Regions from separate parts of the Shewanella sp. ISS20 genome, predicted to be linked through region 2. Evidence: predicted binding sites of a transcription regulator. Region 2 holds the regulator's gene; each other region holds the start of a gene.

Region 1 (11,146 bases), 2.0 Mb from region 2:
TGCCAAGGTTAATAGTAAATGAATCATCCGCTTGCCACGTCACCGCAGTAACCTCACCTATGGTCATTTTTTTATAGAAGACTTTACTACCAGCGCTTAGGCCTGCGGCATTGGTGGCGATTAATTTTACGCTTGTTTGCTGCGCGCTTTGCTTAGCTTTTTCGGCCACGGCAACACTCGGATATAGCTTGATATGGGCGCCAGAGGCTAAAGGCTTAGCCTTGACTGACACCAATTCTAACGCGCCAGTCAGTGCGTTACTCATATCGCCGGTATCAACTTGAATACCACTAAGTGAGGCAGTCACAGCCACTAATGGCCGCGGCACTAAGTAACTCGCTTGAGTAAACAATGCTTGATATTGCGCTTGCACTTGTACGCGGTAATTAACTTGACTAAAGTCGCGACTGAGCTCTACGCCCGTGACAGCACCGATAGTGAAGTTTTTATATTGCAGCGGCGCGCCAATGTTAATATTAAGATTGGACGGACTGGTAGCAGCTAATTCAAACTGCTTATCTTGAGCAAGCTCTGGCGCATTGGCCAATAAGGGAAAATGTAGCTGCGTGTTGTGCTTGGCCGGATTTTTTTGATGTTCAGATTGAGCTACGCTGCCACTGCTTGGAATTAATATAATATTATCGCCAGTAAGCAAACGTGATGCATGTTTAATCCCTGAGAGTGATACTTCGGCGCCCGCTAAATAAAATTGACTGTCTGGCCCTAATAGGTGCTGATAATCAGTAAAAATGCGGGCGTGCAATTTAATGCCATCTTTAACTAACTCACGCCCTGTGATATCACCAACAGCCAGTCCTAAATATTGAATAATTGTGCCGTTATGTACTTGATCTGCTTGGGCTATATCTAAGGTAAACTCTTGACCGCCACGGGCCTTATCTTCATTAGGATAAAGCGTAAAGGTCTGTTTGTCTGAAACTTCATCTAATTCACCAGTGCTGAAACTAATGCCTCCCGCTAAGATTGCGGCAATGCTTTCACTTTGCACCTTAAGTCCTGTGAGTGATGCATCAACACTAATACCTGAGACATTCCAAAAACGTGAGTCGGTTCTTACAAGGTCTGCATATTTTTCTTTGACAAAAATGGTAAATGCTATTTTCTCAGCGTCGACTAAGCGGTAGTTAACCACGCTGCCCACAGGAATTTGGCGATAAAACACTGAAGAACCCACATCAAGGGATCCTAATTTATCGGCCACTAAGTGGATAATTTTGCCTTCTTTACCTGGTAATATCGGCGGCGCTTCGGCCACCGCGGTAAATTCAGTGCTGGCTTTGCCTTTTCCTGGAAGGATGGCAATGTAGTTGCCCGAAAATAAGGTGTCTAAACCTTCGATGCCGGTAATAGAAGCTTTAGGGGTCACTAACCAAAAATCGGTATGTTCAGTTAAAAATGCTTCTGATCGTGAATCCATTAATATCTTTACTTCAACGCCTTGCAGGTTTTTATCTATGGCGATATCAGTTACTTTGCCGACAGTTAGACCTTCATAACGAACTAAAGTTTTACCGACATCTATGCCAGTCGCGTTCGGGAAATGCACCTGAATTTCAATCCCAGATTGACGTATGCTTTGTACGCCAAGCCAAGTGGCTAGCGCTAAGGCCACTAATGGCAATAACCAAATGGGAGAGAACAGCTTCTTTTTAACTATTTTCGGTGGTTGCACTTGCTTCATTGTGTATATCCAGTCGATCCCAGAGTAAACGCGTGTCTAAAACCTTGGCAGAAAGTTGGGTTAGCAAAATAACTAATGCAAACGCAGTCGCCGCAGGGCCAGGTTGCGCATCCAGTAGTTGTCCCATATTGACCAAGGCAACGGTAAGTGAAATAACAAAAAGGTCTAGCATCGACCATCGACCTATCCATTCAATAATATGAAATCCTTTCATCAATAATGTTTTAGGTAACGGTAATCTAAAAGTGATGGCGCTCAGGTAAATAGCAAGACCAATAATCTTGAGCCAAGGAACCGCAATACTGGCTGTGAAAACTATGATGGCAATTGGCCATAAATCTTGATGTACTAAATGACGAATGCCAGTAAAAATGGTGTCGTAGGCTATACGTCCCTGATTAGTCACTATGGTAATAGGGTAGATATTGGCCGGCACTAATAAAATGGCCGCAGTAATCAACAAGGCCCAGCTTTGTTGCAGGCTTGAATAGCGCCTAAAACTAAGTTCAGCACCACAGCGCTGGCAATTACCATTGCTAATACGATTACTTTTCTTACACACAGGGCATAAGCACAGTTCAATATCTTGGCCTTGGAGCTGTTTACTCATCGAGATAACTCCACATATGCTCAAGATCATATTCACGCATCAAAAATAATACTGAAAGAAACAACATGGTAAAACAAAAGGTGCCTAAATCGAAATGAATGTCAGCAAAATCAGACAATTGAAATGCAGTCACTAAAAAGCTGATAACATAAATTTCTAACATGCTTAATTGCGATAGTAAGCTTTGCTGCTGCAATAAGCATTTAAGTAACCATTTACCAATACGGGTATTAAGGGCGAATTTGACAATAAGGATTTGCAATAAAATCGATAAAATTAATAAGCCAGGGCCGACCACTGCGGCCACTAATACGGCCAAGCCTACAATAGGAAATCCTTGGGAAGCGACAGCAAGAGCGCCTTCGATAACAGTCGTAGTACGATAAGATCCTAAAAACTGTAAATCTAATACTGGCAGTATATTAGCAGGAGCAAACAGAATAATCGCCGTCAAGCATAGGGCAAGCATGCCATTAATCGAGCAGTAAGGGGTATGGTACAGCGCTGTGTGACACCGCGGGCATAAAGCTCTCACTCCCGAAGGCAGCGCTCGCTTTTGCACGGCTAAATCACATGAACCACATAACACCATGGCATCAGAGTGACGCCGTATGTAATGACGGCTTCGGTGGTGGTTCGCAGATTCAGGCTTATCCATAGGCTTAAATACTTCATTTCCTGAGATAACAACACAGTTAAGTGGTGAATTATGTCAGGATTTTGGCCATTTGGGTTAAAAAAATTCGGCAGATGATTGAATCATAATCATCACTATGAGAAGCTAATGACTGTATAAATAAACAGTGAGGTTGTTTCATGGCGGTGATTACGCAATTTGTCGTGGTAAGAGAAGGGGTAGAGAAGATGACATTCACATCGAAAAAAGAAGCCGATGCTTTTGATAAGATGCTGGATATCACTGAGCTGCTCAATCGCTTTATCGACAAGGCAGAGCTTGGTTTAAGCGAAGAAGTGACTGAAAAATTATCCTTCTACTTGGCTACCAATAAGGATGAGGTCAATGGCATACTCAAGGGCATTAATCCGGTAGAAACTAAGGTAACACCTAAAACTAAAGCTAAAACGGCGAAGGTGGTTGCTGAGTCTAATTCATAAGAGTTAAGTACATAACTCGTTACATATTTACAAGGCGTACTATGGAATCGATTTGTTATAACCAGTTAAATCGTCAGCTCACAGCGATATTGGATGGCGAGCCCGATGTTATTGCCTGCTTGGCCAATATGTCGGCCTTGTTAAATGAGTCACTGCCTGGAATTAACTGGGTGGGTTTCTATCTGCGCCAAGGGGATGAATTAGTATTAGGTCCATTTCAAGGTAAAGTCGCTTGTACCCGTGTTCCTTGGGGCAAAGGTGTATGCGGCACAGCTGCAGCATTTGATAGTGTGCAACGGGTAGCCAATGTACATGAGTTTAGTGGGCATATTAGCTGCGATAGCGCCAGTAATGCCGAAATTGTGCTGCCAATTCATTATCAACAACAAGTTTTTGCGGTACTTGATATTGATAGCCCTGAGTTTGAGCGATTTAGTGAGCTTGATCAGCTAGGGTTGACATTATTAGTCGAAACTTTGGAGCAACATCTGAATATTTCGCCTATTTGATGAATCTATGACCGCTTTGATGTAAAACAGGGTCGCTTTCGCTGGCATCCGCTTTATAATAGGCAGCAGCAGTAGCGGTAAAAATTGAAAGTTTTAGTTTGTTGCCGCTCAATGAATCATTTGGGCTTGAGTCTTGCCGCTTTTATGGGTTAACTTGAGTTCAAGTAATTGATATTGAATGTATGGCGTTTGGCTTTTAGCCTAACATAAGATGAACAACCCAGTCGCGTTATGCGAATTTGGGGTCCTTAATAAAATCGTGGAAGTAATGATGGAATCAACAGATAAGTTGACCGACACCAATGCCATTTTGGCGTATTTATATGAAACATTTCCTTTGTGCTTTATCGCCGAGGGTGAAGCTAAGCCTCTAAAAATCGGATTGTTTCAAGATTTGGCAGAAAGGTTGGCTGATGATTCTAAAGTCAGTAAAACACAGTTAAGGGCGGCTCTAAGACGCTATACTAGTAGCTGGCGTTACCTGAAAGCAATCAAGTTAGGTGCGGTGCGTGTCGATTTAGATGGCAATGCTTGTGGTGAGTTAGAGCAAGAGCATATTGATCATGCTCAAGCCACTTTAAAAGAAAGCCAAGATCGTGCTAAAGAAAAGCGTTTAGCTCAAGCTAAAGCTAAAAAGGAAGAAGCTAAGCCTGCGCGTAAGCCTCGCCCTAAAACAGTTAAGCCTGTTGTTAGCAAGCCAAAAACTGAGCGTCCAGTGAAGGTTGAAAAGCCATTCGTACCAGCCCAGTTAAGCGAATTAAAGCCAAAACAACGCGTTAATGTCAAATTAGGAATGGTCCCTGTTGCAGGTGTTATCATCGACATTAATAAACAGGATGTACAAGTTCAGCTGGATTCAGGAATGACCATTAAGGTTCGTTCTGAGCACGTCTCGCTGTAACCTATAGCTAAGGAGTAACTTGTTGATGCGAAAAATGTCACTAGCCGTGTCGATAGCCACTGCGTTAATTGGTTTTTCGGCTTGGGCTATTCCCCCAGTAATTCAAGTCAGCGAGTTACCCGAGCTCCAGCAAGAGCCACAACATAAAGTGGCGAGTAAACGAGTTACGGATCTTTACAGTCGCTCTCATTATCACCGTTTTCAACTGGATAATGCTTTTTCTGAGCAAATCTTTAACCGTTACTTAAAGCAACTCGACTTCGGTCAAAATGTGTTGCTACAAAGCGATGTGGACAAGTTTAGTCCTTACGCGCAACAATTCGATGATATGTTAATGTCGGGTGATTTGGCCCCTGCATTCAACATGTACTCAATCACACAGCAACGTCGTTATGAGCGTTTTGTGTATGCCTTATCATTACTCGACACTGAAATGAAATTTGATGTTGCGGGTGATACTTATCTTTACGATCGTGAAGATGCGCCTTGGGCAAAAACTCAAGCAGAGTTAGATGAGCAATGGCGTCAACGCGTTAAATATGACGCGCTCAATCTTAAGCTCACTGGCAAGAATTGGCCTGAAATCGTCGACATTCTGTCGAAGCGTTACAACAATGCCATCAAACGTTTATCACAAACTCAAAGTGAAGATGTCTTCCAAGGGTTAATGAATGCTTTTTCACGTGCTGTAGAACCTCATACTAGCTATTTATCACCTCGCAACGCAGAGCGTTTCCAAATGGAAATGAACTTAAGCCTTGAAGGTATTGGCGCCGTGTTACAAATGACTGATGATTATACTGTGATTAAGTCATTAGTCGCGGGTGGCCCTGCGGCTAGCAGCGCTAAGTTAGCGCCAGAAGATAAAATCGTGGGTGTTGGCCAAGAAGGTGAAGAAATAGTTGATGTTATTGGCTGGCGTTTAGATGATGTAGTTGAACTAATTAAAGGTCCTAAGGGCTCAAAAGTTAAGTTACAAATCCTGCCGCAAAAAGGCGGCTCAAATGCAAAGACCTATGAAATTACCTTAGTTCGTGACAAGGTGCGATTAGAAGATAGAGCCGCATCGTCTGAAGTCATCGTGCCGAAAGATGGCGCTTATGCTAATCGTAAAATTGGTGTCATTGCTATTCCTGGCTTTTACATGAATTTATCGCAAGATGTTGCCAAAGAACTGCAAAAATTAACGGCAGACAAAGTCGAAGGTATCATCATAGATTTGCGTGGTAATGGCGGCGGAGCATTAACCGAAGCAACCTTACTGACTGGGTTATTTATTGATATGGGCCCTGTGGTTCAAATCCGTGATGCCAGTGGTCAAGTCACACCTAACCAAGATACCGATGGTAAGACCTATTATGATGGTCCACTGACAGTCATGGTTGATCGCTATAGTGCCTCTGCTTCTGAGATTTTTGCTGCCGCGTTACAAGATTATGGCCGCGCTTTAATTGTGGGCGAATCCACTTTTGGTAAAGGCACAGTGCAGCAGCATAAGAGCCTAGGCCGAATTTACGATTTGTATGAAAAGCCAGTGGGTCATGTGCAGTACACCATAGCTAAATTTTATCGCATTAATGGCGGTAGTACTCAGCTTAAGGGCGTAACCCCAAACATTGCGTTCCCTTCTGCGTTAGAACCCGGTGAGTTTGGTGAAGCGGAAGAAGATAATGCCTTGCCTTGGGATAGTGTGCCGGTCGCACAATATTCAAGTGTGGATTTAGTGCCACCAACATTGGTGACAGCGTTAGATGTTAAGCATCAACAACGAATTGCCAAAGATCCTGAGTTTGCCTATATCTATGCGGACATTGCTGACTTTAAATTGCATCACAATGAAAAAACTGTATCTTTAGTGGAGAGTGAGCGAATTGCTTCCCGTGAAAAAGACGAGCAAAAAAGCTTAGATAGAACCAATGCTCGCCGCAAGTTACAAGGGCTAGCACCTTTAGCTAGCATGGACGATGACAAAGAGGATGCGGCAGAATTACCCGATCCATTCCTTGATGAAACCGTCTTTATTACCTTAGACATGGTTGATGCCGAGAGCTTAACTAAGCAGGCGAGCAAATAAATATTTTTACAGTCAAAAACGCGCTAAAGGCGCGTTTTTTTATGGTTTAAAAGTTAATAGGGATACTTATGTCTCAAGTACAAGCAAAATACCTCAAAGATTATCAATCACCTGATTTCACCATTTCTCATCTTGAGTTAGATATTAAGCTTGATGGCGCCAATACCTTAGTTACAGCAACGAGTGAGATCACTCGATTGAATCCTCAGGCTAGTGAATTAGTGTTAGAGGGCGAGGGGTTAAGCCTCATTGAAGTGACTTGTAACGGTGACGCCATTGCCTATCAGCAAGACAAAAACCAATTGCGAATTAGTACCAACTTAGCCCAATTTAGCTTATGTGTGGTGACCAAGCTCGATCCCGGTAGCAACTCTAGCCTTGAAGGTTTGTATTTATCCGATGGCGCTTATTGCACTCAGTGTGAAGCCGAAGGTTTTAGACGTATTACTTATTTCCTTGACCGCCCAGATGTCCTAGCTACTTACAATGTCCGCATTGAGGCGGCATTAAGCTTACCTTTCTTGCTCAGTAACGGTAACTTACTCGAAAAAGGCTTAGTGGGGACAGACCGTCACTTTGCTAAATGGCAAGACCCATTTCCTAAACCGAGTTATTTGTTTGCTTTAGTTGCGGGCGATTTCGATCAATTGACTGATAACTTTATTACTCAATCTGGTCGCAATGTTGCATTGCAGGTGTTTGTTGATAAAGGTAATTTAAATAAGGCCCATCATGCGATGGCATCCCTTAAAAAGTCGATGGCTTGGGATGAGAGTCGCTTTAATCTAGAGTATGACCTTGATATTTACATGATAGTTGCCGTTGATTTTTTCAACATGGGCGCGATGGAAAACAAGGGCCTCAATATTTTCAATACCAAGTATGTGTTGGCCGATGAAAGTTCTGCGACCGATGCTGATTATCACGGAATTGAGTCGGTAGTTGGACACGAATACTTCCATAATTGGACGGGTAACCGTGTCACTTGTCGTGATTGGTTCCAATTAAGCCTAAAAGAAGGCTTAACTGTATTTAGGGATCAAGAATTTAGCTCAGATGTTGGCAGTCGTCCGGTTAATCGTATTCAGGCCATCCGCGTTATCAAAAACCAGCAATTTGCAGAAGATGCAGGCCCAATGTCGCACCCTATTCGCCCAGAGTCTGTGATTGAAATGAATAACTTCTACACAGTCACTGTTTATAATAAAGGTGCTGAAGTTATTCGCATGATGCACACCTTGTTAGGTGAAGCGAATTTCCAAGCCGGAATGGCCTTATATTTTAAGCGCCATGATGGCCAAGCAGTAACTTGCGATGATTTTGTCGCGGCTATGAGTGATGCCTCGAACATTGATTTAGGCCAATTTAGTGCCTGGTATCGTCAAGCGGGTACGCCATTACTGCAAGTCACCGATGAGTTTGATGCTAAGCAACAGGAATATCGTTTGACTATCAAACAATCGATTCCTAATCAGCCTAATGCTGAAATACTGCATATCCCATTTTCTCTGGAATTACTTGATGGCGCGGGTCAATCGTTAGTCAATCAAGTATTAGATGTGAAACAATCTCAGCAAACCTTCGTGTTTTCAGGCATAAAATCCTTACCTGTGGCTTCATTACTGCAAGATTTATCGGCGCCTGTACGTCTTGATTATCAGTATACCAATAGCCAACTGGCGCATTTAATGCGCCATGCAAGTAGTCAAGTGGCGCGCTGGGATGCGTCAGTGACTATGTTAAGCCGCACCATTTGGGAAAACGTGGCTTGCCTTGAAAGAGGTGAGAGCATGAATTTGGCATCACAAGTGTGTGATGCCTTTAGAGGTCTTATTTTAGATGACACACTAGATCCCGCACTATTGGCTGAAATCTTAAGTTTTCCATCACTTAACGTCTTAATAGAACAAGTGAATAAGGTGAATTTAGAGCATTTAATTGCTGCTCGTTTTTATGTGTTAGAACAGCTTATTTTAGCTTTAGAAGATGAGTTATTGGCATGCTGGCGTGCCGCAAGTTTTGGCAGTACTGCAGCGATGCGAGCGTTAAAAAATGCCTGTCTAGTAAATTTGGCGCAATTTAGCGAACAAGCGGATGCATGCGTATTGACCCAATACCAACAAGCCAGTTCAATGACAGATGCATTAGGCGCGTTAACGGCGGCAAATCTTGGTGCGCTTGAGTGTCGCCATGAGTTAATGGCTGACTTTGAACATAAATGGTTATCGACACCGTTAGTGATGGATAAGTGGTTTATGCTGCAAGCCACTAACCCAGCTACGACAGTGGTAACTGAGTTACGCGCTTTGCTTAAGCATCCAGCATTTAGCATTAATAACCCTAATCGCGTGCGTTCATTAATAGGGGCTTTTGCCGCTGCTAACACTGAACACTTTCATGCTGCCGATGGCAGCGGTTATCAGTTTTTGACTGAGCAACTAGCGGTACTTGATAAAATTAATCCACAGACGGCGGCGCGCATGATCACACCGTTAATTCAGTTCTCACGTTTCGATGATGAAAGGCAGCAAAGCATTAAGGCCTGTTTAGTGCAATTATCACAATTGCCTGATCTATCCCGTGATTTGTTCGAGAAAATTTCTCGGACGTTAGCCTCTTAACTGAGTAATAGCTAATGGATGAGCGCTTGTTTCGTTTCAGTATGCAATTTAACTATGCTGAGTATTTACCTTTCTATCGCGGCGATATAGATAGAATTGAAGTTCGTAGTTATCAAGGACAGGTACTATGGATTCATCCTCGGCATTTTAGGCGCTTTGTAACGGCTTCTGGCCTTAAAGGCAACTTTGAATTGCAATTGGATCAAGACGGGCGCTTACTGAGCCTAACTAAATTGTCTTAACTAATTGTAACAGTAGCAAATTATGGTAAACGGCAGAGATTATTGACCAAGATCTGCCGCCTTCGCTAAGACTTCCTTTAAGATTATCTTGCTAATCTTCACCAGTGGCTTATGCCAATTTTAAATTGTCACTCCTTGCAAACTCAAATACATTCATGATTTGTTAATAATTATGTACTTATCGGCAAGAATGTAGCCCAAAAGCTGCTTAAGATCTTACACCTAGCACTTAGTTGCGAGTTTTAACAGCTTAGGCTAAACACTTAAAATTATTAATTAATTAGAGTAATTGCTTCAAACGACTGATTTAGTGTTGATTCGCGCTTGAATCTAGTAAGTTTTTCATTAATCCATTATTAATTAATAGGTTAGCTTGTGGTTGTGTCTGGCGTAACAGCCATGCGACTAATTATTCAAATCCTTTTTATAATTTCATCCTCTAAATAGATGATAAGTCCTCAATTCGCTTTGTAATTTTTACTTTAATGACCTTGCTCATATCACAAAAAACCTGTAACAATGATGTTATCTGCAAGCTAGCATAATGTTGGTTTTCAAATTCCTATAACAAAGAGTCGAGCAGGTTATGGAGATACGCGAGATGAGAATAATGAAGGGTGGATTTAGTAAAACTGTGCTGGCATTGGGGATAGCGTCAGCTTTGGCAGCAGGGGTCAGTAGTCAGGCCAATGCTTTTGCTTTTAATTGGGGCGAGGTGGAAGGCACCTTTGACTCAACTTGGACAGTAGGTGCTAGTTGGCGAGTTGAAGACAGAAACTGGGATCTGATTGGTAAGGTCAATCAGCCACAGTTTAAGTGGGATGGCTATTCTGCCTTCGGTAATACCATTTATTCATCTCAGCAAATTTGGGCTCAATCAGGCTCTTACTCCAGTAACAACGATCTCAGTAACCTTCTTTATGCTCAAGGCGATACCACCTCCGAAATTGCTAAAGGCTTGCACGAACTTTCTCTTAAATATAAAAACTACGGATTATTTGTCCGTGGCATGTATTTTTATGATAACAAGACAGAGCAAGGGGATTATGGTTATTCGAATCCATTGACAGGTAAAGAATTTGACCCTTGTGAAGATAAACAAGCGTCAGAAGTAATTTGTCGAGATATTCGTTTACTTGACGCCTTCGTTTATGGTGATTTTGATTTCAATGATGGCCAAAATCCTTTATCAGTGCGAGTCGGTAATCAAGTCGTGTCATGGGGCGAAAGCACGTTAATTGCCCATGGTATCAGTGAAATTAACCCTGTAGATTTAAATATCCTCAACGCGCCAGGCGCTGAACTGAAAGAAGCGTTCCGCCCTCAAGGTATGCTGTGGGCCTCATTAGGCTTGACCGATAATTTATCTGT
Region 2 (11,146 bases):
AAATCCCAGACCTTACTAAGTCCCTTTATAAAATATAAATAAACACGAATAGGCATAGCCAAACCATATCGACAAAGTGCCAATACCAACTTCCTGCTTGGAAGGCAAAATGTCGATTAGTGGTAAAATGACCACTGAAAATCCGCGCCAATAACACACTTAAAAACACTAAACCTAAGAACACATGGGTGCCATGAAAGCCCGTGAGTAAGAAAAAGGTATTGCCATAAATCCCAGCATCTAAGGTGAGATTTAAATCTGTATAGGCATGGTAATACTCATAGATTTGACCACTGATAAAAAACAAACCGAGAATAATAGTTAAGCCTAACCAGAGCTTTAAAGCGGTGCGCTTACCGCGCTCAAGATTGATATGAGCCCAATGTAAGGTAATGGAAGAGGTGAGTAGCAAGATGGTGTTGACTAACGGGACGCCATGCCAAGGCATAGCCTGAGTGGTCTTACCGTCAGGGGTGATAAGTAGTGGCCAAGTATCCACAAAATTGGGCCACAGCACAGTATGTGTCATAGCATTATTGCTTTCGCCAGCAAGCCAAGGGACAGCAATGTTTCGGGCATAAAATAAGGCGCCAAAAAAGGCGGCAAAGAACATCACTTCAGAGAAAATAAACCAACTCATGCCTTGGCGAAACGATCTATCCATTTGCGGTGAATATAAGCCCGACATAGATTCTCGAATGACATTTCTAAACCATCCCACCAACATAAATAAAATCACTGCAACGCCACTCAGCAGTAAGTAACCGCCGCCATTGCCACCCTTGGCATATTGTTGCACTGTCGTGCCGGCACCTATCGCGATTAAAAATAAGCCGATAGCCCCAATAATTGGCCAGGGGCTTTGAGTGGGAACATAGTACTTTTGGTAATTCTGCGTGCTCATTGCGACACTCCTTTAGGGCTACCGCTGGCGGAATCTGTGATATCAAACAGGGTATAAGCTAGCGTCAAGGTATTGATTGAGTCAGGTAAGTCTTTATCCACGAAGAAAACCAAGCCAAGTTCGGCACTGCTATGGCCTTCTAGGGGTTGTTGGTTAAAGCAGAAACATTCGGTTTTATTGAAATATGCGGCTCCTTGACCAGGAGAAACCGAAGGTATGGCTTGGCCAACGATATGCTGGCCAGATAAATTTTTAGCATTAAAGTGAGTGCGGACTAACTCACCGGTTCTTACCTGCATGCGTTTAACTTCAGGGGCAAACTCCCAAGGCAAACTCGCTGGAACTTGCGCGATAAATTCAACATTTACTAAGCGCCCTGGGGCGTCAGTGTTTGCTGAATATATTTGCGCGCTATTGCGAGGTTTGCCATTAATGCCTAATTGTTCACACAACACATCGTACAAGGGCACTAAGGCAAAGCCGAAAGCAAACATGGCAATTGCCCCAGAAACTAACCCTATGATCAGGCGGTTATTGCGTGGCTTATCCATGGCGCACCACAGGCTCGATGGCTGGTGGCGTGGTAAAGGAGTGATAGGGCGCAGGGCTTGGTAATGTCCACTCTAAACCTTCTGCGCCTTCCCAAGGTTTGGCGGGGGCGGGCGCTCCACTACGAATGCATTTAATCACTAACACTAAGAAAATCAGTTGGGATAAGCCAAAAGCAAAGCCGCCGATGGAAACGATTTGGTTAATGTCAGCAAATTGCAATGCATAGTCGGGAATGCGCCTTGGCATGCCAGCAAGCCCCAAGAAATGCATAGGGAAGAATAAGACGTTAACTGAAATTACTGAGCTCCAAAAATGCCAGCGGGCTAAGCGCTCGCTATACATGCGGCCAGTCCATTTGGGTAGCCAATAATAAGCGGCGGCCATGATGGAGAATATCGCGCCAGTGACTAGCACATAGTGAAAGTGCGCCACTACGAAATAGGTGTCATGGTATTGAAAGTCCGCAGGGGTAATGGCCAGCATTAATCCTGATAATCCGCCTATGGTAAATAATATGATAAAGGCGATGGCAAACAGCATAGGCGCTTCAAAACTTAATGCGCCGCGCCACATAGTTGCTACCCAATTAAAGACTTTTACCCCTGTGGGCACGGCAATCAGCATAGTGCAGTACATAAAGAACAGCTCGGCAAAGACGGGCATGCCGGTAGTGAACATATGATGCGCCCACACTAAGAAGGATAAGATGGCAATGCTGGATGTGGCGTAAACCATAGAGGCATAACCAAATAAAGGCTTACGGCTAAAGGTGGGAACTATGGCGGAAATGATGCCAAAGGATGGCAAAATCATAATGTAAACTTCGGGGTGACCAAAGAACCAAAAGATATGCTGGAACATCACAGGATCGCCGCCGCCCGCTGCATCAAAGAAGCTAGTGCCAAAGAACTTATCGGTTAGCACCATAGTGACCACCCCTGCCAGTACTGGCATCACGGCAATCAATAAGAAAGCAGTAATTAACCAAGTCCATACAAAGAGTGGCAGCTTCATCCATGTCATACCTGGGGCGCGTAAGTTAACTATGGTGACTATGACGTTAATCGCTCCCATGATGGAGCTTATCCCCATAATATGAATGGAGAATACGAATAATGCGGTGGAGTCTGGGCTATAGGTGGTTGATAGCGGCGCGTAGAAAGTCCAGCCAAAATTAGGGCCGCCACCTTCCATAAACAGTGAACTTAATAAGATTAAGAAGGCAAAAGGTAAAATCCAAAAGCTCCAGTTATTCATGCGTGGCAGCGCCATATCAGGCGCCCCTATCATCATGGGGATCATCCAGTTAGCTAAGCCGATAAAGGCTGGCATCACAGCGCCAAACACCATGATGAGTCCGTGAACTGTGGTCATCTGGTTAAAAAAGTTAGGTTCAACTAATTGTAAACCGGGTTGAAATAACTCGGCGCGGATCACCATGGCCATGGCGCCGCCGATTAAAAACATCATAAAACTGAACCACAAATACAAGGTGCCAATATCCTTGTGGTTGGTGGTCAGAACCCAGCGCATTAATCCTTTGGGTGGACCTTCGTGGTGATGATCATGAGAATGTTCATTATTATGACTGTCCATTGCTCCGGCGCCCGCGTACTGCAGTTCTTCGCGGATAGGTGTATGTTTTTCAGTTGTCATCACATATCCCCTTATTGGTTCAGTTTGCTAACGTCGGCAGCTTGAATTGCTTCACCGGAATTATTGCCCCAAGCATTGCGCTCAAAGGTAACCACTGCGGCAATTTCTTGTGCGCTAAGCTGTTTGGAAAAGGCTTGCATGGCGGTTCCTGCCTTACCATGCAATACGATATTGATATGATTTGTGACAGGCCCCTTGATGATGGGGCTGCCAATTAGGCTTGGGAATACACCTGGCAAGCCGGCGCCATTGGGTTGATGGCAAGCGGCGCAGCGACTGACATAAATTTGCTCCCCTTGCGTCATCAATTCGGCCATGGTTAAGGTTTGGCTTAATTGCGCTTTGGCTTGCTCTGATGCTTGGGCTTTTAATGCTTGCTGCGCAATCATCCATTGATCAAAAGCTTCTGGCTCCATGACTTCCACCACAATCGGCATAAATCCATGATCTTTACCGCATAATTCTGCGCATTGGCCGCGATAAATACCTACCTTGTCAGCACGTGTCCAAGCTTCATTAATAAAGCCGGGGTTGGCATCTTTTTTTACCGCAAAGGCAGGTACCCACCAAGAGTGAATAACATCTTCAGAGGTCACCAGAAACCGCACTTTACGGTGGGCAGGGATCACAAGCGGCTTATCAACTTCGAGTAAATAGTTTTTATCTTTGGGCGCTAAATTATCGATTTGATCTCTTGGGGTCGAAAGGATGCTGTAAAAGCCAACATCTTGATCAAAATATTGGTAATGCCATTTCCACTGTGAGCCAGTCACTTTTACAGTGAGTTCGGCATCACTAGTATCTTCCATTGCAATCAAGGTGGTAGTAGCTGGAATAGCCATTAAAATCAGAATGATAAAAGGGATTATCGTCCAGGCGATTTCAACTTTAGTGCTTTCATGAAATTGGGCTGGGCTGGCACCCTTGGATTTGCGGTGATAGATGATGGCGTAAAGCATGATGCCAAAAACTATGAGCCCTATGGCGCAGCAAATGTAGAGAATGGTCATATGTAGGTCATAGACCTTGCCGCTAATGGCTGACACCCCTTGGGTCATATTTAACGGCATACTTGTGGCTGGAAAAATCGGCATGAGTATACATGCCAAAAGAAAATGTATTGGTTTCAAGAGACATCTCCCCGATTAATTGCCTAAGCAATTACAAAGAAGAGGTACACAGTAAAGTCTAGGTGCTATGTAAACTCTTCGGTTCCCACAACAGCAAACGATGACGGCAAGTGTTTTGAGGCTAGCACCAAGGTATTCTTGATGATGCTGCCCGATATTGGACACTAATCGTTAATCAGATAAATCCATTATTCATTAAAGTTAGCAGCAACTTAATTTTCCATACCATAGATATATAGCTGAAAAGTCATAAATTTAGAAATCAATAAAGATTGAAAGTATAGGGCGTGGCTTGCTGACTGAAATGAATGCTGGTGGCGATGATGAGTAATAGCTAAGACATGCCTGCAGAATTTAATCTGCAGCACTATGTTGGGCTGAACTTGGTTTGCATTTAAATTTTGAGCTTAGGCTGCGAGCCTAGATTTTGAATTAGTGAATTTCGAGCTTAGATTTTTAGATTATGTTTAGGTGCTAATGCATGGCACGCAGTAAGGTCTGCGGGGCTTTAAATGCGAGCTCGTCACCAAGCGTTAGGTTTACATGTTCAAAAATAAAGCCAATCGCCCGAGCATTGCGTTCAACTAATTGCATGCGGCGCTGATCGCGTTGATCTAACATAGAAACCCAAGTTAATACGGCGCTGCAGGTACCATTGGTAAGGGCAATTTCACTCGCCCATAAGGCTTCAACTTCATCTTTGGCTTTTACGAGTAAAACTCTATCTAAGCGAACCCCAGCCGCGGCCAACATGGTTTTATAACCTATGTTGGGCGGATTAATTAAGACTATCCATTGGCCTTGGTGACTGAGACGCACCAGTTGTGGGGCAATTTTTTCAAGCTCAATTCGCCCTTGGCCTTGGGTTGGTAAGCTTTCTATCATGGTTTGATGAACGCGCCGAGTATTAGCGCACCATAATCCGGGGTGACCTGATGTGGTTGATGTTTTGGTGGTCATAGCCAACCACCATTACGAATAATGCCTACGGCTAAGCCTTCTATGGTCAGTTCTTGATAGCTAGGATCAACAACTATCGGGGAGTATTCATCATTTTCAGGGTGTAGATAAATTATTCTCCCTTTCTTTTCAAAGCGCTTAACTGTGACGTCATCATCAACTCGAGCCACCACAATTTGGCCATTGCGAGCTTCTTGCATTTTATGCACGGCTAGCAAATCACCTTCGAGAATGCCGATGTTCTTCATGCTATCGCCGCGAACTTTTAATAAGAAGTCGGCGGCAGGATGGAACATAGTGGCATCAACTTGAAAATAACTTTCGACATGTTGCTGGGCAAGAATAGGCTCGCCCGCAGCAACTTGGCCAATGAGTGGCAGACCAGTCTCAATTTCTACCACTTCTTCGGGCGGCAGACGAATACCGCGAGAAGTACCAGGCATGATTTCAATACACCCTTTTTTTGCCAGCGCTTTTAAATGCTCTTCGGCGGCATTGGCACTGCGAAACCCTAACTGAGTCGCAATTTCTGCACGAGTTGGCGGCATACCAGTTTCGCTGATATTGCGTTTAATCAGTTCTAAAATCTCTGCTTGGCGGGGTGTTAAAGGTCTCATGTTGGTTCCTGTCTTTCTATACAGTTACTGTTAGTATATACAGTATTTGTGCTGGCGCAAGTATTCGCCAAGGTTTGTTTTAAGTAGAGATTCGCTATCAAGTAGCCTGTTCTGGTATTCTATAGGACTATTAACGTGACCTGAATTGCATAATAACAATGGCCAAACAAGACTCTTTCGTAATGACAGTGTTGCGCTGGTTTCAGCGCAAGCTAGTGCACACAATCGTTGTGCCAACAGATCCCTTTGCCGATCTAAATCTTGATCCTAAAAAACCGCTCATTTATGTAATGAAAACTGAATCTTTCAGCGATATGGCCGCCTTGAGCGATGTCACCGATAAGTTTGGTTTACCTAGCCCTTACGATGAGTTGGAATGCCACGGCAAAGCACTGCCGCGAGTTGTGTGCTTAAATCGCGCTAAACCTATGTTTGGCAATCGGCCATCAAGTGATGCCTTCTTAAGTGAATTTAAAACTCTGCTGCAAATGCACAGAGCTAATCCTGATTTGGAAATTCAACTTGTACCTGTGAGTCTGTTTTGGGGACGGACACCAGGTAAAGAAGATGACACTATGAAGGCCGCGGTGTTAGAGCGCGAAGATCCTAATTGGCTGCGCAAATTTTTTATGATCTTATTCTTAGGTCGCCATAATTTTGTGCAATTCTCTAATGCTGTGTCGCTGCGCTATATGGCTGACGAGCATGGCACGGATCAGCAGATTGCCCATAAACTTGCGCGCGTTGCTAGGGTTCACTTTAGCCGTCAGCGCAAAGTGATGACAGGGCCGTCGCTGCCAAGTCGTCAGAATTTATTTCATGCCCTCATTAATTCCGAAGCAGTGCAGAAGGCGATTGATGAGGAAGTTCAATCCAAAAAAATTACTCATGCCGAAGCTAAGGCTAAGGCTGTTGAATATATTGATGAAATCGCGGCGGATTATTCTGATAGCTTGGTAAGAATTGCCGAACGCATGCTGACATGGCTTTGGAATAAGCTCTACAAGGGCATCAATATTAAGGGCGCGGAACATGTGCGCCAGTTGCACCATGATGGCCATGAAATCGTGTATGTGCCTTGTCATCGCAGTCACATGGACTATTTGCTGCTGTCTTACATTTTATATTTCCAAGGTATGGTGCCACCGCATATTGCTGCGGGTATCAATCTTAATTTCTGGCCGGCGGGGCCTTTGTTTAGACGTGGCGGCGCCTTCTTTATTCGTCGCAGTTTTAACGGCAACAAATTATATACCGCAGTCTTTCGTGAATATTTAGACCAACTGTTCACTAAAGGCTATTCAGTTGAATACTTTACTGAAGGTGGTCGCTCGCGTACTGGGCGCTTGCTAACCCCTAAAACCGGCATGTTAGCCATGACGTTAAATTCAGTGCTGCGCGGCATTGAGCGTCCTATCACTTTAGTGCCTGTGTATTTAGGTTATGACCATGTGATGGAAGTCGCGACCTATCACAAAGAGTTAAGTGGCAAAAAGAAGCAAAAAGAGTCGCTATGGCAAGTATTTGGTGCCATCCGTAAATTAGGTAACTTTGGTCAAGGTTATGTGAATTTTGGCGAGCCTATTACCATTCAAAGCTACCTGAATGAGCATGTAGCTGATTGGCGTGAGCAAATGAGCACCAATCCGCAGGCTAAGCCAAGCTGGTTAACCCCTGTGGTCAATGGCTTAGCTAATAAGGTGATGACTCATATTAACGATGCTGCTGCAGTGAGCTCAGTGACTTTAACTAGTATGGTGTTATTGGCGTCTGAGCAAAATGCGCTCGAGCGCAGCCAGCTGTGCCGTCAATTAGACTTGTACTTGCATCTGTTAAAAGAAGTTCCATATACCAGTTATGCCTCAGTGGTTGAAGGCAATGGTGAGTCTCTGGTCGAACAAGGTTTAGAGTTGAAAAAGTTAGTGTCTGAGCAAGATGCTTTAGGCTCGATTATCTCGATTGAAGCTTCGCAGTTGCTGGCCATGTCTTATTACCGCAATAACATCTTACATTTGTTGATTTTACCATCTTTGATTGCCTGTATTTTGACTCAGCATGAAGTGGTCGATCGAAACAAGATAAAGCAGATGTGTCATGGTTTCTATCCGTTATTACAAGCTGAATTGTTTATGGATATTGCTGATCTGGATGGCTATATCGATAGCGTGCTGGATTTATTTATCCAAGAAGGCTTAGTGACAGAAGATCAAGTATTAGAAATTAATGCCAGTAAGATTGATCAGTTGCTCTTGTTAGCCGCCGTGGTAGATGAGTCTATGCAGCGGTATGCCATGTTATTCAATTTATTAGTGGCTAAGCCTCATATTGAGCGCGCTGCGCTTGAAAATGAAGGTCATCAATTGGCGCAGCATTTAGGTCATATCCATGGTATTACTGCGCCTGAGTTTTACGATAAGAAATTGTATGGTTGTTTAAGCTTAAAGTTAAAGGATTTAGGCTATTTGAGTGAATCAGCGCATAGTGCTGAGATTATTCGAATTCGTGATTACGCCAACGGATTGCTGCGGGCCAATATTCGTCAAACCATCATTCAGAGTGTGGCTAAGGCCCACTAAGAATTTGCCAATCTACTAGCCTGCTTGAGCAGGCTTTTTTATGCGTATTTACGCTCATTTTTTTGGAGAAGTACATGGCTAATCATATGAATGCCGAGCCAGCAGGAAAATCGTTACTGGGGGGCGCCATGATTATTGCGGGGACCACAGTTGGGGCTGGGATGTTCTCATTGCCCGTAGTAAGTGCCGGTATGTGGTTTAGCTATAGCGTAGTGATGTTAATTGTCATTTGGCTGATCATGCTGCTTTCAGGACTCTTATTATTAGAAACCAATCTGCATTTTAAGCCTGGCGTTAGCTTTGATACCTTAACGCGCGATACCTTAGGGCAGTTCTGGCGGATAGTGACTGGGCTATCGATTGCCTTTGTACTTTATATCTTAACTTATGCTTATATCAGTGGCGGTGGGTCGATAGTTAATCATAGCTTGCAAAGCATGGGGATTAACCTACCTCAACCCGTTGCTGGACTAGTATTTGTGGCGATATTAGCGGGTATAGTGCTTATTAGTACTAAGGCGGTCGATCGTATTACCACCATTATGTTAGGTGGTATGGTGATTACCTTTTTCTTGGCTGCAGGTAATTTACTGATTGAAGTTGAGCCTAGCCGCTTATTTGATCCACAGGGTGAAGCTAGCTTTGCCCCTTATTTGTGGGCCGCACTGCCTTTTGGTCTAGCGAGCTTTGGCTATCACGGTAATGTACCAAGCTTGGTAAAGTATTATGGCAATAATCATAAAATAATCATTAAAGCCATATTCTTAGGTACCTTCCTTGCCTTGGTTATCTACCTGTGTTGGTTAGTGGCTACGATGGGTAATATAGGTCGAATTGAATTTATTAGTATTATCAAGGAAGGCGGAAATATCGGCGTATTAGTGGCTGCCTTAGATAAAGTGATGAATAGCGAATGGCTAACTAGTATGTTGACCTTATTTGCTAATCTAGCGGTGGCATCATCCTTCTTAGGGGTTACCTTAGGTTTGTTTGATTATTTGGCTGATTTGTTTAATTTTGATGATAGTTACTCTGGTCGCACTAAAACCGCCTGCGTGACTTTTATTCCACCGACCTTGCTGGGTTTGCTGTTCCCTAACGGCTTTCTAGTGGCAATCGGCTTTGCGGCTTTAGCTGCTTGTATTTGGGCGGTAATAGTACCAGCGTTAATGGCCTACCAAGTTCGTAAGCTGCATCCTGACTATCAGGGGTTTAAAGTTGCTGGTGGCAATGTCACTATTTTTATTGTGATAGGCTTTGGCGTATTAACCGCTTGTTGCCATTTATTAGTGATGGCGTCTTGGTTGCCGCAATACGGTAGTTAATTTCTGTATTACACCAATAACCAATAAAAAAGCCCCAGGGATTTGGGGCTTTTTTGGTTTTAGGCTAACTAAGATCGCATGATATTCTCATGGGCATCTCGACCAGCAATAAAGCCGTAAAAGATATAGCCGATGAAGGTCACTATCACCCCATAAAACACCGCTTCTTGTCCGCAAGCATACACACCATAAATACTGTAAAGCACTGCCAAGGTACCTACAATAGCGCCAGTGCGATATTCACTAGGGCTCACTTTACTATTGCGTAAGATAACTTCGAGCCCTGTCATTGAAAGAATGTAAGGCACCATATTGATAAATACGGCTAGATTCACCAAGACGTTAAACTGTTTAACCAGATTGGGTGAAATGGTCATAACGGCTAAGGCTAACTCAAGGGCAAGCATGATCAGCATGCCTTTAACAGGGGCATTATCTTTAGTGACTTCACCAAATATTTTAGGGAAAAGGCGAATATCTGCCGCAGCGCGAGATACCTGGGCATTGGTAAATTGCCAACCGAGTAAAGAACCGATACAAGCAATCACTGCTAATGCGGTAATGACTTGCCCAACGATAGGATTAAACATGTGAGCATAGACTAAGCCGAACGGAGCATTAGAGTTGGCTAATTCTGCATTAGGGATAATGCCTTGGATAACTGCAGTGGAAGCGATATAAACCACGGCAGTAAAGCTGGTAGCTAACATCACGGCTATAGGAACGTTTCTTTGTGGGTTTTCTACGGCGCCTGAGTTAGCGCCCGCAGATTCAATGCCTAGGAATGCCCATAGAGTTAAGGCTATACCGGATGAAATTGCCCCAAGGGTGCTGACGTTGTGTGGATTCCAAGCTTCGCTAAACATCTTTGGACTAAACCAAAACCAACCTATTACCGATAAACCAACTACGGGGATAATAATGCCCCATACAGTGAAGGTTGAAATCTGACCGGTAAGTTTAGGGCCTTTAAAGTTAGCAAACATAGTCGCTATTAAAATAACGACCACACCAATAAAGGTGTGCACTGGGGTTTGTTTAAGCCAAGGAATAAAGGCCTCAAGGTAACCTACCGCAGATACCGCAATGGCCACCGCGCTAATGACTAAGCAAACATAATAGGTATAAGATGCAATAAAGAATGACGATTTACCATGGGCTTCGGCGGAATAGGCGGACATACCACCATCTTTATTACAGTACATGCCGCACTTAGCAAAAGCGTAAGCAATACACATAGCGCCGGCTGTGGTAACTAGCCAAGCCAACAGCGATATGGCTCCTGTTTGGGCTAGGCTTGAGGGTAGTAAAATAATACCAGATCCCATCATATTGACGGTCACTATGGTAGTGAGACCTATTAGTCCCATCTTATTTGACTTGGACGCCATATTTGAACTCCCAGATGCATTTAGTTCTTTCAAAG
Region 3 (11,146 bases), 1.8 Mb from region 2:
CTAACAGCGGCGAAATAACCAAAGTAAGATGTGGTAATTCCAGCGCTGGCAATTGATAGCATAAGGATTTACCCGAGCCGGTCGGAAAAATGGCGGCGCTTGAACGCCCGGCTAACAAGGTTTCAATCACTTGCTGCTGACCGTGACGCAAACTCGTAAAACCAAAGACGCGTTGCAGTGTCGCTAAATAATTAGGAGGGGTATTCATTATGGATCCAAAATGCCGGCGCAGTATTAAATCAAGAGTTTACACGCCTTAAGCCAAGTAGGCACAAGTTTGACTATGTTATCCGTTATGCCGCGGCTAAAAGCCGCCCATAAAAAAGCCCGCCGATGGGCGAGCTCTCAACCGTTAAGCTTTATTTTTGTAGTCGTTATTTTTTGGTACACACAAACACGGCATTTCCAGACTCGCCATCCCAAGGGATGATGCAATCGAAATCATGCTCAAATATCTGCACCTCAAAATAAGGTTCAAGTAACTCACTCAGCTCACCAAAGGTAGTTGCCACCATAGGATGCTGATCTTGCCAAGTTTCACTGATGCTGGTTTCAGTGGTGATTAATGGCGTGCGGCTAATTTTAAGGTGCAACGCTTGAGCATCACCCATGCCACTGTATTGCCAGCTAGACTCAAATTCAAACTGATGCTGCTCAAAATCTGTGTGATGACGAATAAATAAGTTATTGTTTATTTTATCTTTATCAACGGAGTTAAAACAAAATACCCCACCATCATTGAGCGATGCATGCACTTTTTGAATACAGGCTAATAGTCGCTCGGTATTGCCGCTGTAATGAATGGAATATAGAAAACAGGTGATCAAATCTTGTGAGTGCTCAACGGTAAAGTTTGTCATGTCTTGCACACTGAACTGCGCTTCGGGGCAACGCGCCATGGCCAAGTCAATCATAGGCTGATTAATGTCTAAGCCACTGGATTGATATCCAAAATCAATAAAATGACGGATATGCGGCCCGGTGCCACACGCCAAATCTAAGTGCTGTTTACCTTGATTACCAAATAATTGATGCAAGCGGACAATGCTATTACTTTGCGCGTGATAATTGATATCACAACACATTAAATCGTAATAACCGGATAAATCTGTATAAAGCGCATTGGTGGACATCATGACGAAATAGAGTGCTCAAGCCTCACTAGGGGCGCGCATCATATATCAGTTTACCTAGAACTAAAAATAGATTCGCAAGACCAAGAATAAAGCCTAAGGGCCTCGCCGCATTAAGGCCGGCGGATATGGCTAATACGGGTTATCGCCCTCTAACGGCCTTTTCTCACCATGGTGTTGATCCGCTGACTAACGCTTTTTGCCAGAACACTAATGATCGTGCTGCGGCGCGCCGTCACAGATTTGATAATAATCGCCCTTCTCGGCCACAAAAATATGCTTACCGATAGTGATATGGGTTTTATCTTCGATAGCCCCCAAAGCCACGCCTATCCACTGATGTTTTTGAGTGTCTAGTGGGTCAAAAAACAAACTTGAGCCACAATGGCGGCAAAAGCCGCGCCGCACCTTAACTGACGATTGAAACCATTGCAGATGCTCAAGGCCGGTAATAGTCAAGGCACTGCGCGCCACTTCAGTGCTCGCCAATACATGACCCGTCCATTGCCGACATTGACGACAATGGCAAATATCGGCAGCCCCTAATTCGCCCTCAATACTAAAATGCACTTGTCCACATAAACACCGACCTTGATACATATTGCCTCACTTATTGGTTAACCTTGGTGTCCCGCCCTGCCTGCTATGACTATCACTACTCGCTAGGCAAGCCTTACGCGTCAGCATAATGGAATGAGTGAAGTGACTTACCATTTGCTGAGTGACCACAGATATTAAAGCTTAGCGGTTGTCACCTGGCTATAGGCCGTATTACCCCAACCAATAAGGCTGCCATTATTAAACACTAACGGCGTGCATTCATCTAAGGTAGTTTTACCATCATCATGGCGCCTTTGGGTTCGATAAAATAACACTTCCACTTGCGCCGCACCGTCAGGATAGGCTTCACTAAAATCAGGTGAGCCTAACATTTGTTTCACCACATCAAGTTTCATTCCCACGCCTAAATTAGCCACATGCTGCCGATTCAACTTTTCTTGTTTTTGCCAACCTGTGTCTTCATCACTACCGACGTTGATGACACAAGCACTTAAACTCACACTCAAGAGAGCAACTAAGACTAGTGGTGATTTTTGATGATTCATTATTGATATCCTTGAATAAATGGTTAATCGCAATAAAGAGAACATCAAATAGCAAATCTAATGCCAAAACTTAAATTACTGATTTTATATGGAATTGTTAAGTAAGCCCCCAATTGCCAGCCTTTAGATATTCACTACTTGGTGCTTTTAGTTACTTTGTGGTGAATAGCACAAAACCGCATTATCCGCGCAGTTCATTTTTAAAATCAGCAATAAATTCAATTAATCGTGCTTATATTTATGATGACAATAACCTTGACCTTCATCCTTAAGCCTCGGGATTATCGCTTGCTATCTCTCTGTAAACTGCTAGCATAATACTGTATATAAAAACAGTTTCTCTATTATGAAAATCATTCCTATCTTTGCTCGCGCTGGCATTACTGGCTTTGAAAGCCCAGCCGAAGAATACCGCCAACTAGGGCTTAAGCTCGATGAGTTACTCATTCAACATCCAAGTGCCACCTTTTTAGGCGTAGCCGCAGGTCACTCGATGGAAGGTTTTGGCATTTTCGACCGGGATATTTTAATTGTCGATCGCCACGTTAATGCCCAACACGGCGACATCATTGTTGCCAATTTTAACGGTGAATTTGTGTGTAAACAGCTAGATAAACAGCGGCGCATGTTGTTATCAGCGAATCTCGAATGTCAGCCCATGGAAATTCATCAGCACGATCAGTTTTCCATTGAAGGCGTGGTCACCCGTTCTATTCGTTGCCATCGGCCCTGCAAGCTATGTACGGACTAATTGATGCCAATGCGTTTTATTGCAGCGCTGAGCAAGTTTTTAATCCCGCATGGCGCAATAAGCCCATCATAGTGCTATCAAATAATGATGGTTGTGTGGTCGCGGCCAATCGCGCGGCGCTGAATGTGGGCATTAAAAAATTTGTGCCCTACTTTGAAGTGCGGGAATTGTGCCAAAAACAAGGTGTGATTGCCCTATCGTCCAACTACGAACTCTATAGCGATTTATCGAGCAAAATGATGCAAGTCATAGGCCGTTTCGCCCCTGAGCAATTCGTATACTCTATTGATGAATCCTTTGTATCTTTTAAGCGCAGTTACCCCGCCATTCCTTGCTTAACGACTCACGCCCAGCAAATTAGACGCACTGTCTGGAAGGAATGCCGCCTGCCCGTGTGCGTGGGTATAGCCCCAACGCTGACCTTAGCTAAAGTTGCCAATCATGCCGCGAAAAAACTTGAAGGCTATCACGGGGTATGCGTGCTTGATAATGACCACCAACGACGGCAGATATTAACACAAATGGCGGCAGCCGATGTTTGGGGCATTGGTCGTCGTATCAGCAAACGCTTGGCATTAATGAATATCCACACAGCCTATCAACTGGCCAATATGCCCGCAGGTCTCGCCAAAAAGCAATTCAGCGTTGAAATCGAACGCACTGTGCGTGAGCTCAACGGCGAGGAGTGCAAACAATTTGCGACTGCCAGAGCCGATAAGCAGCAAATTTTTTCAACGCGTAGTATGGGTAAGCGCATCACAGCACTTGAGCCATTAAGGCAAGCCTTATGTAAACACACAGCCATAGCGGCTGCCAAAGCTAGGCGTCAAGGTTCGCTATGTAAGGTCATGACTATTTTTGCGGCGAACTCTCCTTTTGATGATAAGCCCGTGAGTCTACACAGTACGATTCGCTTTACCTGTCCAACTCACTGCAGTGTCGAAATGACCCAAGCCGTGTTTAAAGCCGCCATTGAGCTTTTTCAGCCAGGCGTGCGTTATTACAAAATTGGCGTAGGTTTACTGGATTTGATTGATGAGCATCAAGTGCAATTAGATTTATTTAACCCACCTAAACACAACCCAGCCCTAATGCAGGTATTGGATGGCCTTAATGGTCGATATGGCGCTGATACCTTATTTGTCGCCGCCCAAGGGATTAACCCTAAATGGGGAATGCGCAGGCAATTACTCAGCCCGCAGTACACCACCCGCTGGCAGGATATTCCAGTCATCAGCTGTTAATCAGTTAACTCTCTATAACTACGCCTAACCGTCGTTATCACTTCGCCCCCTTTAATTAGCGCAGTGTTACTCGCCATATTCACGAGCTACAAGCCATAGTCGCAAGCGACACGCCCTGAAAAGCCCCCTCACGCATAATAGCAACCGCAAGACCCATTGCAGCAACACGCGTTTAATGAGCGCCAGCACAGCTTTAGCTTAGGCAGCATTGACATACGCCATACTGCAAATGCCCTAAAACAAAACAGGGGCCTAAGCCCCTGCATTTATCTAGTCTTGCGCTTATCCCAAGAAGGATAAATAAGCTTGCAATATGATGAGATTGACTATGTCAATGAAAAACGCGCCGACAATAGGCACCACCATAAAGGCTTGGGGTGATGGGCCATAGCGATTAACGATTGACCCCATGTTCATTACCGCCGTAGGCGTTGCCCCTAAACCAAAACCACAATGACCACCAGCAATCACAGCCGCATCATAATTACGTCCCATCACTTTAAAGGTGACGAAGTAAGTAAATATGCCAATGAAAGCTGATTGCGCCGCCAAGATAATCAAAAATGGCACGGCTAAATCAAAAATGTTCCATAACTTTAGGCTCATCAAGGCCATGGCTAAGAACAATGACAAGGACACAGTCCCTAAAATATCAATCGTTTCAGTATCTATGGTTTTGAGCTTAGTAACCTCAAACAGGTTAGTGATAATCACACCCATAAATAACGCATAAACAAAGTCAGGGATCATTAACCAGCCAATGTTAAAGCTAGCGACCCACTGCTCCATGTACTTAGCGCCATTAATACAAATCAATAGAATGAACAGCACTTCGATGACTTTTCTCGCCGTTACCTTATCTTCTTCGTACTCGTTATAAGTCACTACTTCAGGATGCTTAGTACGAGTGCGTTCAGCGCTACCGTATTCAGATTCTAATTGATGCTTATCAATCAAGCGCTGCGCCACTGGGCTACCGATAATGCCACCTATGATTAAACCAAAGGTAGCTGATGCCATAGCGATTTCTAAGGTGTTATGCAGTCCATACACTTCTTCTAAGGTTTTAGCCCACGCAGCACCCGTGCCGTGGCCACCCGATAAGGTAATTGAACCAGCAATTAAGCCCATTAAGGGGTCAAGACCTAAGGCGGTGGCTAAAGACACACCTATGCCGTTTTGGATAATGATCAATAATGACGCTACGCCTAAAAACAAAAATACTTTGGCGCCGCCTTTGAGTAACTGAGTGTAATTAGCCGACAAACCGACTGTAGCAAAAAACATCAGCATAAAAGTCTTTTGTAATGGCAAATCGAAGCTTAAGTCTATGCCATTAAAATGAAGGGCTGTAATGATACAAGCCACAACTAATCCGCCCACTATGGGCTCAGGGATATTAAATTTCTTGAGAAAAGGTAATTTGACTTTAATCAGGTGCCCAATAAACAGCACACTGATGGCAATCATAAATGATTCAAGCGCACCAATAGAAAAAACATGGCTCATAGTTCCTCTCTTTTTTATGTGTTTGTACTAGCTCATCCTCCTTGACGATCTAATAACGACGACATCCATATTCACAATTCACTTACACTTTGGGTTAAACCAGCCCGTTGGCCTCTCGCATCCTGCAACACTTCAGCTGAAACTAAAGAGGCACTTATGCAAACAGAATGTCAGCGCAATGACAATTAATCTCAGCAAAAATCAGGCGCTCGTCACAACCCAAGAAAATAAACATGTCAAACAGACCAATAAAATAGTAGTCAAGCATAAAAATGAATACTTTGGATTGAGTATTATGAAGAAATAACAATCACTTAATTGTAGGATATTTAAACAATATGATGTACTGCAATAGAAAGACAGCTAAGACAAATATGAATAAAACTCAAAATAGATAACATAAACAATACAGTTGCGGTGAGTGGTTGTAATTAAATAATGATGCCTTTAATGGTCGCCAACCAACCACCACCCATAGGTATAACTTTTAGGGTATTTCAGCGCTCATTCACGGCCCAAATAGTCGCCAGCAATGCCATCATGCCATGTCACCTCAGGCCTTCACCACTTGGCTAACTCCACGCCTAATTAGACGCCTATCTCGCTCCTTCACTATATAAGTGGGAGTACTGTTTACAGTGGCAATTGAACAGATATTGACGCAGCAACTGCGCATGGTCACCTGCAGAGTGAATTTTAAGCACATTGACGCCACCAATATCAGTTCGAACTGATTCGACGGGTAAATCAAGGCGTGAGCCTGATGGCAATAACAGATGAATAAAGCGCGAATGACACACATCATAGCTATCACTAGCATGTAAGGTGCGGACAGCTAAACCTGTACTAGATAGAGATAACACTTCAAGGGGCATAAAATTGCGCTCGCTATACGCAACCAATTCACCGGCTTGGGTCAAGCGCCAACTGCGTTCAACACCCTGAACGTCAATCACTTCAGGAACACCTAAACGCGGTTTAAATTGGCCTAACTCGTCGGTATCTAACTGTAATGGAAACCACAGTTTATAAGGACCAATTTCAGCCAGTAACGTGAGGGAAGCTTGCGCAAATACCGCCGATATCCCTTTAGGAATGTCCGCCAAAATCATAGGAATGGAGGTCGATTTACTATCATCATCGATAGCAAACAACTCACTAAAACATGCAAGTTCTTCGTTAGAAAAACTATGGTTAACTGTCACAACCGTCTCCGCTCGCCATTAAAAATATCGAGATTAAGCTAGCATAGGAATCTGTAACATTCAATTAACCATGGTATTGAAAAATAAACAGTAACAACGCCCGTTGCCAACACTAAAACGGACGCGTTACGGCTTAGGATTAAGTGACCACCTAACACTCAAGGGTTAAGATCAAACTCAAATCAAAATGACATTAGCCTTGACGATATAAGGCACATAATTTATTGCCATCGGGATCGCGTAAATACGCTAGGCATAAAGGTCCAAACGGGGTTTCACGCATTCCAGGAGGCTCTTCACAAGAAGTACCACCATTAGCAACACCTGCTGCGTGCCACGCATGCACCGCCTCAACCGAGGTTGCACTAAAACCTATGGTACTGCCATTGCCATGACACGCCTTGTCACCATTAATTGGCTTAGTGATAGCAAATACCCCATTGTCATTACGATACACGCAGCGGCCTTTATCATCGATATGACCTGCGCCATAACCTAAGGTCGCAAACACGGCATCGTAAAACTTTTTCGAAAGCTTGATATCGTTAGCCCCCAACATAATATGACTGAACATAACATCTCCTTGTGTATCGTTGATCAGGGGGTAAATAGCAATGAAGGCTTAGCTTACTCGCGATGAGCAAACCATTCATTCATCGGCTTGAAATTGGCGCGCCATACGCTCAATGTCTGCCAAGCTTACACCATGGCGATTACGCTCGGCACACATTTGTTGATGAGCTTTATCCATGGGATTGCCGATTAACACAGTGCGCACTTGATAACCTAAGGCGCGAGCCGCAGTATCATAAGCCATATATTCCCAATGGGCTAAGTTAGTGTTATCACAAATCACAGTCTCTTGCTGTTTGGCCAAAGCCATAATGAACTGGGTGAGATTACGTTGATGATACTCAGCTAACTTAGTGCGATTAAAGCGATACACGCCATTGGTGATAAAATAATTGTCGGTCGAACACAGGCCATAGTGGCGAATATAGTCAGCCATTACTGGTGTCTGAGCGGCAATAAATGCCTCAACCCAATAAGATTTACCACTGCCTGGCAGGCCGCGCATAATAATCGCAATACGTGGCAGAGCAGTATCCTCTAGCGGCTTAAGAACATCGGTCAATCTCATTACTTATATCCATAACTAATCATGCAAAATATCAACGCCGCGATGATTAGTCATGAGCTATGGATTGTCCAGCTAAAATAGCGTTCACCAGTGCAGGTACGCGCTCACTTGCCTTACCTTGCCAATGGTATTGAAACTGGCAATGAGGATCTCGCGGCGCCAAATTCACATTCACGGTTAACGCGCCCACTTGATTGGCAATATCGACAAAACCGGCGGCGGGATAGACAGAGCCAGAAGTGCCAATCGCAATAAACACATCACACTGACTAAGGGCCTGATGGATTTTATCCATACCTATAGGCATCTCACCAAACCACACTACATGCGGGCGCAATTTTTGCGCAGGGATACAACAAGTACACACATTGTCTGGCCCTAAAGTTTCGGTCAGCATAAATGTCTGCTGGCTGCGCGGACAGCGCCCTTTACTTAATTCACCATGCATATGCAGTAACTTACGACTGCCGCCCTTCTCATGGAGGTTGTCGATATTTTGAGTCACCAAAAACAACTCCACTTGCTGTGACTGCTCAAGAGTTGCCAGCGCCACATGGGCCGCATTGGCACTAATGCCCTCATTAATGAGCTGTTGCCAGCGGGCATTATAAAAATCTTCCACTAATGTAGGGTTTGCCGCGTAACCTTCAGGGGTCGCGACATCCTCAATGGGATGCGATTCCCACAAGCCGTCCTCATCCCGAAAGGTTTTTACTCCAGACTCCGCGGAAATGCCCGCGCCAGTCAAAATCACTATGCGTTGATACATAGGCCATTCCTTCGATGCTAACCAATAAAATCCACTATCAGTATGCCGTGATTAACGCCAATTGAACAATGCCACCTAAGTCGCAGAGCCCATTATTCAGAGCCAGCTTAAGCGCGCCTTCAAGGAATCATGGATAAAAGAATAACAAAGGTTTAAGTTTGCAGGCCAAGCACATATAATGGCGAGCATACATGACAAATGAGCCTTTTTCGGTTCTGCAATCAAGAGATTTATAATGACAGATGGAAATTTAGCGCTGAAGAAAGCGGGTCTTAAAATCACCCTGCCACGTGTCAAGATCCTGGAATTGATGCAAGCACCAGAAAATCAACACATCAGTGCCGAAGATCTCTATAAAAAGTTATTAGAAATTGGCGAAGAAATTGGTTTAGCCACTGTCTATCGTGTACTGAACCAATTTGATGATGCCGGCATAGTAACGCGTCATCACTTTGAAAGTGGCAAGGCAGTATTTGAATTATCCAGCCAACATCATCATGATCATCTCGTGTGCCTGACTTGCGGCAAAGTGATTGAATTTTCTGATGAAATGATTGAGCGTCGTCAACACGAAATCGCTACTAAGCATAATATTAAGCTGACTAACCACAGCTTATACTTATACGGCGTATGCACTAACGATGAGTGCGATCATGCCGACAGCTAAGCAAGCATCTAGCCACTAGACGCTCGCGAACGCAGTCACTAAAAAGCCCTACTCTTAGGGCTTTTTTCGTTTTTGAAACTATCAGTTTTGGACACATAGCGGTGGCGGCAAGATTTATTAGCAGTACATATCAGCTTTGGCGCAAGGCGCGTTTAATCTCTGATATTGACGGCTCCCCCGCATAAGGCTGCCATTTGCGCTCAGACGCATCATCGCCATACACAGTGCGCAGGCGATATTCGCCGTCGCGGTATTCAAGCACCCGCACATTACCCTTAGGGGTTTGAAAGTAATTGGGCGCATTACCTAACACCAAAAATGCATGATCTCCAGGCCCTGGCAATTCGCGACTTTGAGTGATGAGCTTAGCGACACCTTGGTTAGGATTGCTGCATTTAACATGGGTGTGCACCACAAACTTGACCTCACGAGTATCAAGCTCAAAGCTGCAACTGTGATTGTTGCATTGAGTAGGCAAAATCAAGCTGCCATCATGCATAATCGCTCGAGCTTGTTCTTGGCGCTTATTAGGTTTGAAACTCGCCAAAATTGCCATGGCTTGTTTATCCATAGCCGGAGTGGCTACCACGTTAGCCGCAATGGCCCTGTTAAGTGATTTACACTGAAATCCTGACGCCAATGTTTGAAAACTGAAAAAAACTATCCCTGTCACCAGTAGAAAGACTGCTATTCGCATATTTTCTTGGTGAATCTGTCTGTATTAAAAGGGCGCGAATTGTAGAGGTGAAACGCTGCACTGTCTGTGACATAGATCAGAGTTAGCTAATCTATGTCACAGGGATTTGGATGATGGCTGTAGATCTGGTGGGACTCATTTTTTATCTAGCTGATCAGAAACAGATTTGAGTGCGATTATAAATCTAACAAAAAGCCCTAATGCTAGGGCTTTTTGTGGCAGTAATTAAAAGGTGTTATCAAGCCGTCTTTATGATGAGGTATCTAAGCGCATATAAAACTGATTCACCTTATGCCCCATAAAGTCTTGTTGTTGCTGCAAGGTCATGCCGATATGCTTGGCAACGCGCTCAGAGCCTATATTGCCGGGTAAAATTAAGGCGATAAGCTCCTTAATTTTAAAGCGCGGATGACAAATATCCGCTACTGCTTTGGCAGCTTCGGTGCCTATGCCCTGCCCCCAATATTCGGGAAAATAACGATAACCAATTTCTACCTGTTCAAATTCGGGTAAGTATTTAGGGCCACAAAAACCTATCACCTCACCGCTGTCTTTAAGCTCCACCGCCCAGCGGCCAAAGCCGTGTTTGCGATAGTCAGCATACACCACATGCTTAAGCAGGCTTTCAGCCTGAGCAATGTCAGTAAAAGGAATCGTAGGAATATAGGTGAGCATTTCAGTGCGGGCATTCATCATAAATAAGGCTTCAATATCGGCTTCATTAAATTGGCGAATGATCAGGCGTTCACTGGTGGTCACTATCATATCTTAGGCTCCGCGCTAAGTGAGTAAAGATAACCAAGATGCCACAGACAAGGCCGATAAACCACTGGAAATCACTACGCTGCTAGCGGTGATATCTGCGTCTTGTTGTAATTTCACCGCGATTAAGTAAGCATTAACCCCAAGTGGTGAGGCGGCTAA

The links. Region 2 encodes LexA, which represses DNA repair genes until DNA is damaged. Its sites were predicted from a motif close to TACTGTATNNNNATACAGTA; they were not measured.
Region 1: the regulator LexA is predicted to act here: its motif matches at 3,099-3,118, upstream of AC1HDP_RS05165 (YebG family protein).
Region 3: the regulator LexA is predicted to act here: its motif matches at 2,558-2,577, upstream of AC1HDP_RS05850 (LexA family protein).

The regions. Positions count from the first base shown of each region.
Region 1 covers NZ_JAWRZK010000001.1:1,130,089-1,141,234, reverse strand. The annotation lists gene AC1HDP_RS05180 (PqiB family protein) at 1-1,702, opposite strand, end outside; gene AC1HDP_RS05175 (paraquat-inducible protein A) at 1,671-2,312, opposite strand; gene AC1HDP_RS05170 (paraquat-inducible protein A) at 2,305-2,904, opposite strand; gene AC1HDP_RS05165 (YebG family protein) at 3,129-3,428, shown strand; gene AC1HDP_RS05160 (GAF domain-containing protein) at 3,470-3,937, shown strand; gene proQ (RNA chaperone ProQ) at 4,209-4,838, shown strand; gene prc (carboxy terminal-processing peptidase) at 4,864-6,912, shown strand; gene pepN (aminopeptidase N) at 6,981-9,533, shown strand; gene AC1HDP_RS05140 (DUF2835 family protein) at 9,560-9,775, shown strand; gene AC1HDP_RS05135 (DUF1302 domain-containing protein) at 10,377-11,146, shown strand, end outside.
Region 2 covers NZ_JAWRZK010000001.1:3,086,822-3,097,967, forward strand. The annotation lists gene AC1HDP_RS14065 (DUF2909 domain-containing protein) at 1-19, shown strand, start outside; gene AC1HDP_RS14070 (cytochrome c oxidase subunit 3) at 26-904, opposite strand; gene AC1HDP_RS14075 (cytochrome c oxidase assembly protein) at 901-1,455, opposite strand; gene ctaD (cytochrome c oxidase subunit I) at 1,448-3,052, opposite strand; partial or broken gene coxB (cytochrome c oxidase subunit II) at 3,136-4,206, opposite strand; gene AC1HDP_RS14090 (SulA-like leucine-rich domain-containing protein) at 4,717-5,202, opposite strand; gene lexA (transcriptional repressor LexA) at 5,199-5,819, opposite strand; gene plsB (glycerol-3-phosphate 1-O-acyltransferase PlsB) at 5,978-8,395, shown strand; gene mtr (tryptophan permease) at 8,470-9,720, shown strand; gene potE (putrescine-ornithine antiporter) at 9,789-11,111, opposite strand.
Region 3 covers NZ_JAWRZK010000001.1:1,276,947-1,288,092, forward strand. The annotation lists gene AC1HDP_RS05830 (RecQ family ATP-dependent DNA helicase) at 1-208, opposite strand, end outside; gene AC1HDP_RS05835 (class I SAM-dependent DNA methyltransferase) at 375-1,133, opposite strand; gene AC1HDP_RS05840 (GFA family protein) at 1,344-1,733, opposite strand; gene AC1HDP_RS05845 (DUF3192 domain-containing protein) at 1,868-2,239, opposite strand; gene AC1HDP_RS05850 (LexA family protein) at 2,586-2,990, shown strand; gene AC1HDP_RS05855 (Y-family DNA polymerase) at 2,978-4,234, shown strand; gene gltS (sodium/glutamate symporter) at 4,517-5,743, opposite strand; gene AC1HDP_RS05865 (hypothetical protein) at 6,340-6,948, opposite strand; gene AC1HDP_RS05870 (VOC family protein) at 7,142-7,522, opposite strand; gene AC1HDP_RS05875 (AAA family ATPase) at 7,598-8,089, opposite strand; gene cobB (Sir2 family NAD+-dependent deacetylase) at 8,136-8,858, opposite strand; gene fur (ferric iron uptake transcriptional regulator) at 9,094-9,525, shown strand; gene AC1HDP_RS05890 (hypothetical protein) at 9,656-10,114, opposite strand; gene AC1HDP_RS05895 (GNAT family N-acetyltransferase) at 10,472-10,984, opposite strand; gene AC1HDP_RS05900 (AEC family transporter) at 11,003-11,146, opposite strand, start outside.